DNA from 2 places in the Rheinheimera fenheensis genome. Region 1 is predicted to be linked to the other one. Evidence: predicted binding sites of a transcription regulator. Region 1 holds the regulator's gene; the other holds the start of a gene.

The links. The regulator sigma-54, encoded in region 1, starts transcription at its own class of promoters, with help from an activator protein. The targets are predictions, from matches to a motif close to TGGCANGNTNCNTGCTT.
Region 2: the regulator sigma-54 is predicted to act here: its motif matches at 3,541-3,557, upstream of ABGI61_RS03720 (TorF family putative porin).

Annotation. Positions count from the first base shown of each region.
Region 1 is NZ_JBDPJM010000001.1:270,143-278,501, reverse strand. It holds gene ABGI61_RS01135 (Na+/H+ antiporter subunit C) at 1-187, shown strand, start outside; gene ABGI61_RS01130 (monovalent cation/H+ antiporter subunit D) at 187-1,698, shown strand; gene ABGI61_RS01125 (Na+/H+ antiporter subunit E) at 1,695-2,231, shown strand; gene ABGI61_RS01120 (K+/H+ antiporter subunit F) at 2,225-2,494, shown strand; gene ABGI61_RS01115 (Na+/H+ antiporter subunit G) at 2,503-2,871, shown strand; gene ABGI61_RS01110 (HPr family phosphocarrier protein) at 2,892-3,161, opposite strand; gene rapZ (RNase adapter RapZ) at 3,165-4,022, opposite strand; gene ptsN (PTS IIA-like nitrogen regulatory protein PtsN) at 4,019-4,474, opposite strand; gene hpf (ribosome hibernation promoting factor) at 4,499-4,786, opposite strand; gene ABGI61_RS01090 (RNA polymerase factor sigma-54) at 4,813-6,303, opposite strand; gene lptB (LPS export ABC transporter ATP-binding protein) at 6,353-7,075, opposite strand; gene lptA (lipopolysaccharide transport periplasmic protein LptA) at 7,072-7,557, opposite strand; gene lptC (LPS export ABC transporter periplasmic protein LptC) at 7,547-8,101, opposite strand; gene kdsC (3-deoxy-manno-octulosonate-8-phosphatase KdsC) at 8,098-8,359, opposite strand, start outside.
Region 2 is NZ_JBDPJM010000002.1:148,707-157,065, reverse strand. It holds gene aroB (3-dehydroquinate synthase) at 1-2, shown strand, start outside; gene ABGI61_RS03740 (hypothetical protein) at 2-1,387, shown strand; gene ABGI61_RS03735 (Dam family site-specific DNA-(adenine-N6)-methyltransferase) at 1,395-2,267, shown strand; gene ABGI61_RS03730 (DUF2970 domain-containing protein) at 2,212-2,403, opposite strand; gene ABGI61_RS03725 (hypothetical protein) at 2,404-2,661, opposite strand; gene ABGI61_RS03720 (TorF family putative porin) at 2,824-3,504, opposite strand; gene rpe (ribulose-phosphate 3-epimerase) at 3,739-4,416, shown strand; gene trpS (tryptophan--tRNA ligase) at 4,537-5,541, shown strand; gene ABGI61_RS03705 (anthranilate synthase component II) at 5,562-6,164, shown strand; gene ABGI61_RS03700 (HDOD domain-containing protein) at 6,223-7,353, shown strand; gene ABGI61_RS03695 (aspartate aminotransferase family protein) at 7,662-8,359, shown strand, end outside.

The DNA.
Region 1 (8,359 bases):
ACTGGGTACCAGTGAGCAATACGCTGATCCTCTGCCGCAAGCCTTAGTGTTGACTGCCATTGTGATTGGCTTTGCCATGACCGCGTTTTTGGTGATTTTAGCGATTCGGGCGCGGGCAGATTTAGGTAATGACCATGTTGATGGCAAATTGCCTGATGCCGATGTAGTTAAAAAGGAGAGCCGTTGATGTGGCATTTAATTACGGCACCGGTGCTGTTGCCGATGTTTACCGCGCTGCTCATTATGCTGCCGCCTATCCATTATTCACCAAACCGGCGTCGTTGGGTCAGTATGATATCCAGCGCCATTCAGCTGATGCTGGTAGTGCTGTTACTCATGCAGGTGCAACAGCAGGGGCAGCTCCATTACGCTATCGGTAACTGGCAGGCGCCTTTCGGTATTATTCTGGTGGCAGATACTTTGTCTGTGGTGCTGGTGTGTTTAACATCATTCCTGGCATTAGGCGCCATTTGTTATGGCAGTGCCGGTGAAGATGAAAAAGGCTCGTTTTTCCATCCACTATTTCAGTTTCAGGTGATGGGTATTAACGGCGCTTTTTTAACGGGTGACTTATTTAACCTGTTTGTGTTTTTTGAGGTATTACTGATTGCCTCCTATGCGTTGTTAATTCATGCCGGTGGCAAGAACAAAACGAAAGCTGCTGTGCATTATGTCGTGCTAAACCTGACGGGCTCGGCCATCTTTCTTATCTCGCTGGCGGTGCTGTATGGCACAACAGGCACCTTAAATATTGCCGATATGGCGCAAAAAGTGGCGCAGCTGCCGGCATCTGATCTGATGCTGGTTAAATCCGGCGCCCTGATGCTGATGATAGTGTTTGCGCTAAAGGCTGCTGTGCTACCACTGCAATTCTGGTTACCGGCAACCTATGCTTCAGCTTCGGCGCCGGTAGCCGCGTTGTTTGCCGTGATGACCAAGATTGGCGTTTATGCGCTGCTGCGGGTGTATACCACCATTTTTGGTAACGAGGCAGGAGAGTTGTCGGGGATCGCTGCAGACTGGCTACTACCTGCCGGTTTAGCCACTATTGCGTTGGGTGCTATTGGTGTTATGGCCAGCCAGGATTTTCGTAAACTGGTGGCGAATCTGGTGCTGCTGTCCGTAGGTACCCTGGTGAGCCTGGTTGCATTACAAACCCAGCAGGCAGCCGCTGCGGCCTTGTATTATACCGTGCACTCTACGCTGGTAACGGCAGCGCTGTTTTTAATCGCGGATCTGATCGCAAATCAGCGCGGAAAAGCGGCCGACAGGTTGGTCTCCGGGCGTAAAGTGGTGCAGCCGGTGCTGCTGGGCATGATGTTTATGGTAGGCGCACTGAGTGTCGCCGGTTTGCCGCCGCTATCTGGCTTTGTTGGTAAGGTGATGTTGCTGCAGTCGGTGACTGACCCAAACAGCCGGCTCTGGTTGTGGGCCCTGGTGCTGGTCAGCAGTTTAGTGGTGATTATCGGCTTATCCCGTGCCGGTAGCACCTTATTTTGGCGGATTAGTGGTACTGACACTGTTGCTGAAACCGCTAAGCCATTGCAGGTATTTGCGGTCTGCTGGTTATTGTTAGCCAGCCCTTTGCTGGTGATTTTTGCTGGCCCGCTGACTGAGCTGTCGTTGCAGGCAGCGGCGCAACTGTATGACACTAAGACGTCAGTACAATTGATTTTAGGCCAGGAGGTGACGCCATGAGGTTTAAGCCGAAGTTTCGCTGGTTGCCTACGCCTTATCGCAGTGTGTTGCTGTTTGTCGTCTGGTTACTGCTAAACCAGAGCATTGAAGCGGTGCATGTGTTTTTTGGTCTGATACTGGCAATCGTTATTCCATTACTCACGTTGCGTTTTCGTAACCCTCAGCCACTGATTGAGCGGCCAATGCTGGCGCTGCGTTATATTCTGCGGGTGTTTGGTGACATTATTACAGCCAATGCCCAAGTTGCAGTGTTGATACTGGGGCCAAAGCAGCGGTTAAGCCCGGCATTTGTCAAAGTGCCGTTGGATTTGCAGCATGAATTGCCCATTACTATTTTAGCCAGTACGGTGTCGATGACGCCGGGCACGGTCAGCGCTGAAATTTACCCCAGTGTTGAGCAACTGCCTGAGGGCGAGCCCTTGCCGCAGCGTTGGCTGCTGATCCATGTGCTGAACCTGAAAGATGAGGCGCAGCTTATTGCCGAGATCAAACAGCGTTATGAAGCACCGCTGAAGGAGATTTTTCAATGCTAAATAATGTCATCATGTTGGTGTTTGCCATGATTAGCGTGGCGCTACTGCTGAATTTATGGCGCCTGCTGCGGGGGCCTAGTTTGCCAGACCGCATTCTGGCGCTGGATACCATGTATATCAACAGCATAGCACTGATTATTCTGTACGGTTTGTTGATGGGATCACCGCTGTATTTTGAGGCCGCTTTGCTGATTGCGATGTTGGGCTTTGTCAGTACTGTGGCGGTATGTAAGTTCTTGCTGCGTGGCGATATTATCGAATAGGAGCGGTTATGCAAAACTGGATCGAGTGGGCCGTGGCATTTTTTCTGTTACTGGGTGGCAGCTTCGTGTTAATCGGCTCAATTGGCTTAACCCGCATGCCTGACTTTTTTATGCGGCTGCATGGGCCAACCAAAGCAACCACCCTGGGTATGGGCGGCATTTTGCTGGGGTCAATTTTCTTTTTTAGCTTGTCAGGCGGCGTCAGTGTGCATGAGCTTTTAATTACCATCTTTTTGCTTATCACAGCGCCGATCAGCGCACATATGCTGATAAAGACAGCACTGCACCACAAATTAAAAGCGATAACTAAAACCAAAGGGCTGGATAATATAGCGCCGGCGCAAAGTAAGCAGCACAGCCGTAAACCCTTGCCATAGCGCGGTTTTGGGGCATTAACTTATTGCTCGTCAAAACCTTTATTGATTAAATCGATCACGGCGATAAGCGCCTGTTCAGCGTCATCGCCCTGGGTGCAGACTTCCAGCGTTTTTCCTTTACTACTGGCCAGCATTAACAGCGCCAATACACTGCTGGCATCAGCAGTTTTGTCATCTTGTACCAGCTCTATTTTGGCTTGAAACTGCTGACATAACTGTGCCAGTTTAGTGGCAGCGCGCGCATGTAAGCCGAGCTGATTAACGATGGTAACGGTTTGACGACATTGCATGAGTTACGCCTTGTGGTGACGCGATAGCTCACGGTGACGAACCTGCACGTCGTCGCGTGAACTGCGATAACTTTCGACCAGGCTTTCCACCATATACACAGAGCGATGCTGGCCACCAGTGCAGCCAATGGCTATGGTCAGATAACTGCGGTTATTACGCTCCAGCTGTGGTAGCCAGGTACTGATAAAGCTGTTAATTTGCCAGATGTATTTGGCTACAACGGGTTGTGCCGCCAGATAATCTTTTACCGGTTGGTCAAGCCCGGTGAGTGGCTTTAAATCAGGCTCCCAATGGGGGTTAGGTAAAAAGCGCGCGTCGAAGACAAAGTCGGCGTCTTTCGGGATACCGTATTTAAAGCCAAAAGACTCAAACAAAATCACCAAGCGGCCGGTTTTCTGGCCCAAAATGCGCTCACGCAGCTGTTCTGCCAGCTGATGCACATTCAAGTCGGTGGTATCAATATAGAGGTCGGCCCGGCTGGATATAGGGTCTAACAGCTGCTGCTCGCGCTGTATCGCTTCATCCAGCGACATGGCCTGATGCGACAGCGGGTGTAACCGGCGTGTTTCGCTAAAACGCTTAATTAAGCTGGCGTGATCGGCATCCAGGTAAAGAATGGTCAGGTCGAGTTTGCGTGGCAGGTAAGACAGAATCTCAGACAGCTCATTGGGGTCTTGTGGCAGGTTCCGCACGTCTATGCTTACGGCAACACGCTCATACTGCCCCATAACAGTGGTCGCCAGCGTAGGCAGCAAATTAACCGGAATATTGTCGACACAGTAGTAGCCTAGGTCTTCCATCACCCTCAGCGCGACAGATTTGCCTGAGCCGGAACGACCACTGACTACCAGCAGCTTCATTTGTCGGTATCCACTGTGCTGTAATCCACCAACAGCTTGTACAACTCCTGATTTGTCTGAGCATGGCGGATTTTTTTTGTGAGTTCTTTCTGGCTTAACAGCTTGGCGATACCCGCTAAGGTACTAAGGTGCGCCTGACATTGTTCTTCGGGTATTAAAATAGCGCAAAAAATATCTACCGGCTGATTGTCTATTGCATCAAAGGGGATGGCCTCTTTACTGACCACAAAGACCAGTACCGGCTGGGTCACGGACTTTAATTTGCCGTGCGGTATGGCGATACCGCCACCGATGCCGGTAGAGCCAAGCTTTTCCCGTGTCATCAGGGCTTCCAGGATACTGTACTCGGTCATGTCAGGCAGCTGTTGATGCGCCAGCTCGGCAATGTACTCGAGGATCCGTTTTTTGCTATTAAAAAGAACTGCACTTTTAGTGCAGTTCTCAGCAAGCATTGCAGTTAGATTCATCATGTCAGGTTAGTGTCGGGCTATTTTCTCTTTATGCTTAATCACCTGGCGATCGAGTTTATCTATCAGCTGGTCGATAGCGGCATACATATTTTCATCTTCAGAAACCGCAAAAACTTCACCGCCGTTCAGGTGGAGCTTGGCTTCAGCAATCTGTTTCAATTTTTCCACGTTTAGGATCACATGTACATTGTTTATATGATCAAAATGGCGTTCCAGCTTAGCAAACTTGCTGTCCACGTACTCTTTTAAGGCTTCAGTAATTTCAACATGGCGACCAGTTAGATTGATTTGCATAGACATATTCCTTCTTTTAGGCTTATTTACAGCAAGGTCTTGCGTTGATTTGACGGTGGAATAAACAGCGATTCACGGTATTTGGCAATGGTGCGTCGTGCTACGTTAATTCCTTGCTCCAGCAAAATATCGGCCATCTTACTGTCACTCAGCGGTTTGGCCGGGTTTTCCGCCGCCACTAATTTTTTAATAAACGCCCTTATGGCAGTTGACGAACATTCACCGCCACTCTCTGTACTAACATGACTGGAAAAAAAGAATTTAAGTTCAAAGATCCCTCTGGGTGTGTGCATATACTTTTGGGTGGTAACCCGGGAAATGGTGGACTCGTGCATGCCAACCATTTCTGCTACGTCATTCAACACCATCGGCTTCATGGCCTCTTCACCATGCTCAAAAAAGGCCTGCTGTTGTTGCACAATACAATTGGCCACTTTTAATAAAGTTTCGTTACGGCTTTCCAGACTCTTTAAAAACCATTTAGCCTCCTGCAGATGTGAACGTATAAACTGGCTGTCGGACGCATTTCGGGCTGTTCTTGACATCGCCGCGTACTGCTGGTTAATGCGCACTTTTGGCATCGCGTCCGGGTTTAGCTCAACCTGCCAGCGACCTTTTACCTTAGTCACACTCACATCCGGTATCACGTACTGCTGTTCTTGTCGTATCACATCAGCGCCGGGCCTTGGGTTTAAACTGTGGATCAGCCGCATCACTTCTTTCAGTTCATCCTCTTTGAGTTTAGTCACCCGCATCAAAGAACGAAAGTCACGATTGGCTAAAAATTCAGTGTGGTCTCGGATCAGGCTTTGCGCCTCACTGAGAAAGGGAGTGGCCGGATCGAATTGACGTAGCTGTACCAACAAACACTCCTGCACCGAACGGGCACCTACGCCAACCGGGTCAAATAACTGAATGCGTTTGATTACGGCTTCTACTTCATCGGCTTCTACCTCTGGCAAGCCGAGTGAGTCGAGAATATCTTCGCAGCTGATGGTTAATAAGCCATTGTCATCGATGGCTTCAATAATAATCTCGGCGATGGCGCGGTCGGTGTCAGTAAAGGGTGTAAGCTGCATTTGCCAGCGCAAATAATCCTGCAGGGTTTCACTGGTTTCACCCTGATAGACATAATCGTCATCCGGATTGCCGGCGCTACCGGCACTGACCGGTTCTGCACTAACCAAATCATCCCAGTTGTTGTCCAGCGGTAAGTCTTCCTGAATATTTTGCTCGGTCATCGCCTCGCTGCTGTCAGGCTCGCTGGGTTCAAAGCTGTCATCCGGATTATGATCGACGTCGGCCGCTTTGGTGTCAGATAGGTCGATGTGCTCTTTGGGTTCAGGGTTAAAGCTGTCGAATTCGTCTTCGGCTTCCAATAAGGGGTTAGCGTCTAGCGCTTCCTGAATTTCCTGCTGCAACTCTATCGTCGACAACTGTAACAGGCGAATTGCCTGTTGCAATTGTGGCGTCATGGTTAGCTGCTGTCCTAAGCGAAGTTGCAAAGAGGGTTTCATCTACTTCTACCGTTCTCCTGAATCACACGCTGTTGTTGTTTTTTGCTAACTATAGCCTGAATTGCTCGCCAAGGTATACATCGCGTACTTTCTGATTAGCCAGCACGTCTTGTGGTGCACCGGAGGCAATCAGCTCGCCATGACTGACAATGTAGGCGATTTCACACACATCAAGGGTTTCACGCACATTATGGTCGGTAATCAGTACCCCAATGCCCCGTTGCGCCAGGTGCTGAATAATTTTTTTAATGTCTAATACTGAAATAGGGTCAACACCGGCAAAGGGCTCGTCCAGCAGGATAAAGGCCGGATTAGCCGCCAGAGCGCGGGCAATTTCTACCCGGCGCCGCTCGCCACCGGATAAGCTCATGCCCAAGCTATGTTTGATGTGGCCGATATGAAACTCTTCGAGTAAATCGTCGGCAATTTCCTCCCGTTGGGTGCGGCTTAAGTCTTTACGGGTTTGCAAAATAGCCAATAAATTATCGTACACGCTAAGCTTGCGGAAAATAGAGCTTTCCTGTGGCAAATAGCCGATACCGCAACGTGCCCGCTCGTGGATTGGGCTGAAGGTAATGTCCTGTTCATTAAGGCTGATATGGCCTTTATCAGAGGGCACCAAACCCACAATCATGTAAAAGGTGGTGGTTTTACCGGCCCCATTTGGGCCGAGCAAGCCAACAATCTGGCCGGCGTTCACCGACAGGCTGACATCCTTTACGACTTGCCGGCCTTTATAACTTTTAGCCAGATGTGAGGCGACTAACTTCATGGATTGTTCTTTTCCTCTGGCGTAAAAATGGTGGTGACCCGCTTAGAGTCGTTACTTTCGGCACTGAGCTGCTTTTTCTCGACGTTATAGCGGATAACCGAGGCTTTTACTACACTGCCACTTTGTGTCAGTTCGGCATCGCCGCTCAGCGTCAGGGTGCGGCTGGAAGGCTCGTAACGCATTTGCGCTGCCGTAGCGGTTACCGGCTGGCCGTTATCCAGTTGCTGTGAGTAACTTACCGGGCTGCCGGTTGCGGTATACACCTCTTTACCCTTGCCGGCACTGGCATCAATTTCCAGTTGATCGGCTTTCATTTGTAAAGAACCTTGCGTTATCAGCACGTTAGAGCGGTAGGTGAGGATGTTTTCCTCTACCGACACCAGTTGGTCGGCGTCTATTTGAATCTGCTGGCTGTAGTCTGGTTGGGCGGCGCTCAGGCTGGCGCAGCCAAAACATAATGCTAAAAAAAACTTAGTTTTCATTCTGATATACCGTTTTATCATGCTGTAATAGCTGGAAGGTTTTACTTTTCAGGTCTGCGTTAATACCGTTGCCGAGAATATAAAACCCCTGACCCTGAATTCTAACCGGGTGATTATTAATCAAGGCATTGCTGGGAAACAACATTTCCAGTTGCTCGGTTTCAATACGTTGAATCAATTCGTTTTGTTGCTGACTGACAATTTGTACCTGCTGCTCCAGAATGATCTTATCCTGTGGAAACCACACTGCATAGCGGCTGCTGGCACGCCAGTTTGGCTGCTGCTGTGCGTTGTACAGGGTATACACTGGCTGTTCAAACTGGGTAAAACCGAGTTGGGCAAAATGCTCAAGCCGCTCTGCACTGACAGTGTCAGCCAGATAGCCCTCGGCGTTGTATAGCCTTCGGGTAACGTTTTGCGCGACATAATCAGGCAACAGCTCTTGATCGGTCTTTAGCGGGTCTGTCAGCTCTGCCGGTTCAAACCAGAGGTAAAGTGCTGTTGCAGTTAATGCCAGGACCACCAAGGTCAGCAGTTTTCTCATGCGCTGCTTCCGTCGAACAAACCAAATTTCTGCTGACTGATGAGCAGTAAATCACACAGCTCTCTGACCGCACCAAAGCCACCGTTTAAGCTGGTAACATAACCGGCATGCTTTACCAGGTAAGGGTGAGCATCCTTCACTGCTACCGCCAGGCCGCAGTGTTGCATCACCTGCCAGTCGGCCAGATCATCGCCGATATAGGCAACATTGGCGGCGTTAAGTTGCAATTTTTGCAGGAGCTCTTCAAAAGCCGCCAGC
Region 2 (8,359 bases), on a different contig from region 1:
GATGGATATCACGCTTTTGCAGCAAAAGTTAGCGCAACAAACTCAGCTATTGCCTACGCAGCGTGAATGGTTGGAAAGGCTATTATTCCAGTTAGCGTTTAACGATGTACCACAAGTTGAGGCCCTCGGCGCTGTCGGTAGCGGTAAATCAACACTGGCATTAGCGACTGCCGAGTTGTTCTCTGACCATTATAATGTCGCCTTGCTGGATGGCAAAGTTGCTGCGGCTCAGGCAGGTGAACAACTGATGCAACAGTGGTTTTCGCAACCGCTGCAGCCGCACGCTGATTTAGCGTATCAAGTCACTGCTGCTAAAACGACAACGCCACTTTTGTTGATCGTCGATGACACCGAGCAGCTTCCACTTACGGTGCTACAGCAGCTCGCTGATTTACCTTGTTTGCTGATTTATTTTTGTAGCGAACCGCTCAGAGTGGCACCGTTAAGTCTGACATTAAACCGGCTAACAGCGGACGATGCAGCCATTTTGTTACAGCATGAAACACTGAACAGCATCGAGCTGGCAAGCCGTCTGGCAGCCGCTGATGGCAATATACATGCGTTACTGCTGCCACCACGGTCACCATCAGCGACCACCGCAGTTGATACGGTTAAAAGCCGCATTCCACTGTGGGCCATCGGTGCTAGCGGCGCAGTGGTTGTATTGTTGCTTTTATTGTTGTGGCCGGCTGAAGATAAAGCAGCTAAACGTCAGCCGTTGCCAACTGAGCAAAATATAACGCATTCTGATGATACTACAGCGACAACTGCCAGCAGTGACACCGTTACTGATGACCGCATCAGCGATCTAGCTGCAGGCGTCAGTGATGCAGACGTTGGTTTGGATAACCTCAGCGACACCAGTAGCGCAGCGCCGGATGTCGACGCTTTGCAACCGCAAACTTTAGCCGCTGACACGGCGGCGGTGATAGCTCCAGCGCAAGAGTTTGCAACAGCACAGCCAGAGATTGAAGCTGTGGAGGATGAGGCGCAAAGCTTACCAGCGGATATTACCGGTCTGGTCAATGACAAGCAGCAAACCGTGCAAGCCGATAATAACGTGCCTGCTTATGTTTATCAGGAAACTGCATTGTTACAGATAGCAAAAAGCGACTTTGCCGTGCAGCTGGCCGTGTTATCCAGCGACGCGGCGCTGGCACGTTTTACCGCAGCCTATCCAGAACTGGAAGTGCTTAGCTATCAGCGCCAGTGGCAAGGTAAGATGCAGTTAGTATTAGTTTTGGCGCCATTTAATTCATCTGAACAGGCAAAACAGCAAATGGCACAATTGCCCTCGGCACTTCGTGCAACAGGCCCTTTTGTTAAGAGTGTACAGGCGATTCAGGCTGAGATAAAAGCACGTCAGCTTAGTCTGCAGGCGCAATAGGCGGATAATGGCTGCTGTGCAAAAAAGCCGGGCATTTTTAAAATGGGCTGGCGGTAAGTATAACCTGGTCGATGCTATTAGCAGGCATCTGACGCCTGCAGATACCCTGGTTGAACCCTTCGTTGGCGCAGGCTCGGTGTTTTTAAATACCGATTATCCCGCTTATCAGCTAAATGATATAAATGCTGATTTAATCGCGCTATATCAACTACTGCAAAGCCGCCATCAGAGTTTTATCGCTGATGCCAAAGCCTTATTTACCAGCCAAAGTAACCAGCGTGATGCTTATCTGAGTTTGCGTCAGCAGTTTAATTTAAGCCAGGATCCGTACGAGCGCTCGGTGCTGTTTCTCTACCTTAACCGACATGGCTACAATGGCCTGTGCCGCTATAATTTGTCGGGCAAGTTCAATGTACCTTTTGGTAGTTATAAGAAACCTTACTTCCCGGAAGCCGAGTTGCATTATTTTGCTGAAAAAGCACAGCGTGCAACGTTCACCTGCAGCAGTTATCAGCAGGTGATGCAGCATACTCAAGCTGGCGCAGTTATATATTGTGATCCGCCTTATGTACCACTGAGCAAAACCGCAAGCTTTACCAGCTATGCCAGGCAAGGCTTTGATTTGGATGATCAGGCACAACTGGCTAATTTGGCAGAAAAAGCTCAGCAACGCGGTGTAACGGTAGTGATCAGTAACCACGATACCACCTGGACACGTAAAATATATCAGCAAGCGGTATTACATAGTTTGCAGGTAGGGCGTTCAATTAGCCAAAAGGGTTCTGGCAGGGGTAAGGTAGCGGAATTATTTGCGGTGTATCAGGCTATGCCAGTACCAGTTTCACCACCAGTAACAATACAGCCACAAAAAGTAGGGTAACGACTAAGCCGACTACGATGTAAGGAATAGGACTGCTGCTGGCAAAGTCCTGTTGGCGCTGTTGCTCTGACTGCACACCAATGAAAGCACCAAAAACAGCCTTAATCACTTGTCTCAGCGTTGGCTTATTTGCCATTTAAGGTTTTTGTGCAGGGCTTAGCCGGCTCAACAGTTCCAGCAAGTCAACAAAATGAAACTGAGTAGAGCGACTATTGCCCTGAAACCAACTAAACCAGCTTTGTTGCTGTGTTGCTAAACACTGTTGCTGTGCAGTAGTGTCTTCAAGCGCGGCACAGTGTTGGCTAGTTAGCAGCTTTGGCGCTACAACATAAAGAGCACCGGCAGTAATGCCAGCTGAAATTAAAGCAGCTTGGTACAGCTTGGTAAATTTCATGTTAAATCCATTTGCTCTTCTAAAACACACTGATGATAAAACATCTGGTTAAGTGACACAAGCTGATTATTAATTCAGCAACCAAGCATTTATAAGCCATAGTGCCGCACATGGATCAGTGGGTAGTGAAAAAAGCTGGCAGCACGCTGCCAGCCTGTCAGATTAGAAGCTTTTTGATATGGCAAAAATGACCCGGCTATCTGCCAGGTAAGACCCATTGATATCGGTATCGACATACGTCAGGCTTAACCCTGCTCCCAATACTTCTGTGCTTAAACCGATACTCCAGTCCAGATAACTGGCACTGCTATCATCATATTCGTTTTGACCCACATGTAAGTCCAAACTCAGATTGTCGCTAAGCGCATAGGCATAATTGGCATACACATAAATAAAGTTGCCACTATTCGCGTAGTAGTCATCACTGTACGCCAAACCAAACGTCAGATCTTTGTATGACAGCGAGCCATAAAGCTCATAAAAGTTAGAGCCGTCAATTTCAGCATTCGGGTAGCCATAACGCATAATGCCGACATCGGTCGACCAATCGTCATTAATAGCACCACTCCAACCCAGCATCACATCCAGCTCCAGCGTGCCTTCAGCCAGAAAGTCAACGTTCGAGCCCCAGACAGAAGCGTAAAAGCCCGATGCAGAGCTCAGTGATAAGCCACCTTGTAGTGCCGGAGCTTCCTCGGTTTGTGATATACCGCGAAAGGCATAGTCTGACGCAAAGGTTACATCACCGCTCAACGTTAGCTCTGATGCGGTCGCGTTGCTAAGGCCAGTGCCCAGCATCCATAAACTTGCTGCCAAAATAGTACGTTGTGTTGCTGTTTTCATTTTATTAGCCCTTTTCTCTGTTCCCTGCCTTTGGCATTCCAAGATGTATGCCAGTTAAATAAATCATTTATTTTCAAACGCATAGACATTTTAGTCGGTTTGAGTTAGCAGCAACTTGTGCAGTATTGGTGCGTTGTTGCTTATTTTGCGTGCAGCAAGTTGGCGCTGTGTCAGCGTGTTTTTTAGCAGCAAATCCAGTAAAGTATCGGCTTTGCGGATTTTGGGGGTGTTGCTATGCAACCTTATCTGATTGCACCATCGATTTTGTCGGCTGACTTTGCCCGTTTAGGCGAGGAGGTCAAGGCAGTGTTGAACGCGGGTGCCGATGTGGTGCATTTTGATGTGATGGATAATCATTATGTGCCCAACCTGACTATTGGCCCTATGGTATGTCAGGCGCTGCGTAACTATGGTATCACTGCACCTATTGATGTGCACCTGATGGTAGAGCCGGTGGACAGTTTAGTGCCACAGTTTGCTCAGGCCGGCGCCAGTATGATTACCTTTCATCCTGAAGCCTCACGCCATATTGACCGCACACTACAACTGATCAAAAGCCATGGCTGCAAAGCTGGCTTGGTTTTTAATCCGGCTACGCCATTGAGCTATCTTGATTATGTGCTGGATAAAGTTGATATGGTGCTACTGATGTCGGTAAACCCGGGCTTTGGCGGACAAAAATTTATTCCGGCTACGCTAACTAAGCTATCTGACGCTCGTCGGTTAATTGATCAGAGCGGCTTACCCATCCGGCTAGAAATCGATGGCGGTGTGACAGTGGAGAACATTGCTGAGATTGCCGCTGCTGGTGCAGATATGTTTGTTGCCGGCTCAGCCATTTTTAATGCGCCGGACTACAAAGACGTAATAAATCAAATGCGTCAGCAGCTGGCCAAAACCCTAACCTCTTAGTGGTATGCTAAAACGCATTTTTACTGCCGGTCTAGCCCCTTAGCAGATATAATGGCGCACACAGCGGCTGGGTTGCCGGCCTAAAGTTAACCTGAAACAATGGTAATAGTGGATACAATAATGAGCAAAAAGCCCATAGTACTCAGTGGCGCACAGCCATCTGGCCAACTGACAATAGGAAATTATCTGGGTGCCCTGCGCCAGTGGGATAAAATGCAGGATGATTATGACTGCTTATATTGTATCGTTGACCTGCACGCCATTACGGTGCGTCAAGAACCTGCAGCGCTACGCAGCGCCTCCCTGGATAGCCTGGCGCTTTATCTGGCATGTGGCATCGACCCTAAGCGCTCAGCGGTGTTTATGCAATCGCATGTGCCTGAGCATAGCCAACTGGCCTGGGTGCTGAATTGCTACACCCAATTTGGCGAGCTAAGCCGCATGACGCAGTTTAAAGACAAGTCAGAACGGCATAACAATAACGTCAATGCCGGTTTGTTTACCTATCCGGTGCTGATGGCCGCAGACATTTTATTGTATCAGGCTAACCAAATTCCGGTAGGCCATGACCAAAAGCAGCATCTTGAGTTGGCCCGCGATGTCGCTATGCGGTTTAATGCGGTACATGGTGATATTTTCACCGTACCCGAGCCTTATATTCCACCGGTGGCTGCCCGGGTGATGAGCCTGCAAGACCCAACGAAGAAGATGTCAAAATCGGATGATAATCCGTGGAATTTTGTTGGTCTGCTCGAAGATCCGAAGATGATCAGCAAGAAATTCAAAAAGGCGATGACTGATTCAGAAGATCCACCACGCGTAAGGTTTGACCTTGATGCCAAGCCTGGTGTTGCCAATCTGCTGAGTATTTTAAGTGGTGTTACCGGTAAAACCATTACCGCGCTGGAAGCCGAGTACGAAGGAAAAATGTATGGCCATTTAAAGGGCGATGTCGCTGATGCTGTTATCAGTCTGTTAGAGCCGGTACAAAAAACCTTTAGCGAGCTGCGCGCTGATTTGCCTACCTTACAAGCGGTAATGCGTGAAGGAGCAGAAAAAGCCCGTAGCCGTGCCGCTAACACCCTGGCCAAAGTAAATGATGCTGTGGGTTTTGTTGCGCCCTAGGCGCGCCACAGGCCACGCTTATGCTACTGCTGATTGATAACTACGACTCCTTTACCTATAACCTGATGCAGTATTTCGCTGCATTGGGCCAACAGGTGATGGTGCGACGTAACGATGACATTAGTCTGACGCAAATTCAGGCGCTCTCACCAGCCTATCTGGTGATTTCGCCTGGGCCAAAAACACCGGACGATGCCGGCATTTCACTGGGGGCAATTGAGCATTTTGCCGGCAAGCTGCCCATTTTGGGCGTTTGTCTGGGGCATCAGGCCATTGCTCAGGTATTTGGTGCCAAAGTCGTGCGTGCCGCACAGGTGATGCATGGCAAAAACTCGTTAATCCGCCACAACAGTCAGTCAGTGTTTGCCGGGCTGGCTAACCCGTTGGATGTTACCCGTTACCACTCGTTGGTGGTGGAACGGCAAAGCCTGCCTGCCGAGCTGATTGAAACTGCCTGGACCACTAATGATAACGATACAGCGGTCGATATTATGGGTCTTATGCACCGTAGTTTGCCTATTCATGGCATACAGTTTCATCCTGAGGCAATATTAAGTCAGCAAGGTAAAGAGCTGCTGGCAAATTTTTTACAGTTAACGACAGACACAGCGCGGCTTGACTGAAACCTGTCTGCACCACAGGATGGGGTATTTTTAATTTGGCTAATGGAAGTAACGACACGTGACAAACTCCACAGTGCTGGCAGCGGATACGCTTCAGCAGCGTTTTTTTGACCAGTTGGTTGGCGTTAATCCAGACAGCAAACGACTGCGCTATCAAATCCGTGCCGGTCAACCAACTGATAGCCGCAATCTGCTTGATGTTGATGCCAGAGCTGCGCAATTACGCGCAGCCGGTGCTCAGGCCAAAGCCCAGTTCAGTGAATTTGCTCAGGCGCACTTACATGACCAGGTTGCAGACGAGCTGCTGCGTAAGCTACACAATATCGGTCAGGTAACGGCTTCACTCTTTGATCCTGGTCAGAATTTCTATCTGTTACTGGACGCGCTCAGCGCCAAAGTGGTGACGGTAAATAAACTGGATGGTTTAATTTCAGCTGTGCCCTGGTTGGTGGAAGACTTATTACGGCTGGTTAATCAGCCACAATATCGTAACCGCACTGCGTCAGGTGCTATGGTAAAAGACATTAAAACCGCCTTACGTTTTCTTGGTGTTGAAAGCCTGCAACTGATTTTACCCGTCTATGCCATGCGTCGCATGCTGCCGCATTCGACCGACCCCTTCACCAGTTTGAAGAGCAGGATCTGGGACTACTCGCTGGCGGTGGCCATAGCCGCGCGTAAGCTGGCAGAAAACAGTGCCGAGGTCCCCTATAACGCCTTTTGTGTGGGGCTGTTTCATACGCTGGGGCACTTGGTGGTCACGCGTAATTACCTGCGTACTTTTGCCGAGGTACGCCAGCAGCAGTTGTTACATGCCCGGGAAAACCGCGATGTGCAGCTGACCGACGCGCTGGATGCATTAACACCCGATGCCAGTTTTTTGTGTGAAAGCATGCATGAATTTGCGGCTATTCTCAGTGCTGATATCACGTCTTGCTGGCAATTACAGTCACTGCCATTGTGTCAAACGCTGGATCAGCTGGCAGAGGGCATTGGCTACAATGGTTGCACACCATTGGCTCGTCTGGTGCAGCAGGCACAAACCTACGTACAGTGGCAAGAGCTGAAAAGTCTTCAGCAGGTTACAGAAGCCGAACGTCAGATATGGTTTGCCAAAGTTCAGCTTAGCGGCGAAAACATTGAACTGCTGGCTAAAACTAACTTAAAACGCTTGGGTGTCGATATTTAACAAAAAAATTTCTGGCCATAAACATGCATCAGTGTGTAAACAGACGGCCATTGCAGCAACACGGTGCAGCGGCCTATGGCAGCAACACGCTAAGGACTATGCCAAGGTTGGCAAAATTTGCTTTAGCTGCGTAGTTATTCAAATAGCATGCAAATCTATCTGCAGGCCTTGTTTTTTCTGGCTTTTGGCTGCCTTAGCAGGCAAGACAAGGCGGGTTTAATCTGCAATAATGCCTGACAATTAAGGCTAAAGCCTAACCTGATCGCTGACAGCACAGCGGCATCCAGCAGACCAAAGAGGAACAGAACATGAGCGGCCAGTCGCAAATCACTCGCGCATTATTTGATGAAGTTATGGTACCCAACTATGCTCCTGCCGGCGTTATTCCGGTGAGAGGCGAGGGTTCCCGCGTTTGGGATCAACAGAGCCGCGAATACGTTGATTTTGCCGGTGGCATTGCCGTAAGCAGTCTGGGCCATTGCCACCCGGCATTGGTTAATGCGATTAAACAGCAGGCCGATAAGCTGTGGCATTTAAGCAATGTGATGACCAACGAACCGGCGCTGCGGTTAGCAAAAAAGCTGGTTGACAACACCTTTGCTGATAAAGTGTACTTTGCCAATTCAGGTGCAGAAGCCAACGAAGCAGCCTTTAAACTGGCGCGGCGCTGGGCGCTGGATAAATTCGGCGCGCATAAAGATCAAATCATCTCCTTTGGTAAAAGCTTTCATGGCCGTACCTTTTTCACCGTAACCGTCGGCGGCCAGGCGGCGTATTCAGATGGTTTTGGCCCCAAGCCTGGCGCCGTGCTGCATACGGAATTTAATAACCTGGAAAGTGTAAAAGCGTTAATCTCAGACAACACCTGTGCCGTGGTGCTAGAGCCGATTCAGGGCGAGGGCGGTATTATTCCTGCCACAGCCGAATTTTTACAGGGCGTACGCGAGCTGTGTAATCAGCACAATGCACTGCTGGTCATGGATGAAGTACAAACCGGCGTTGGCCG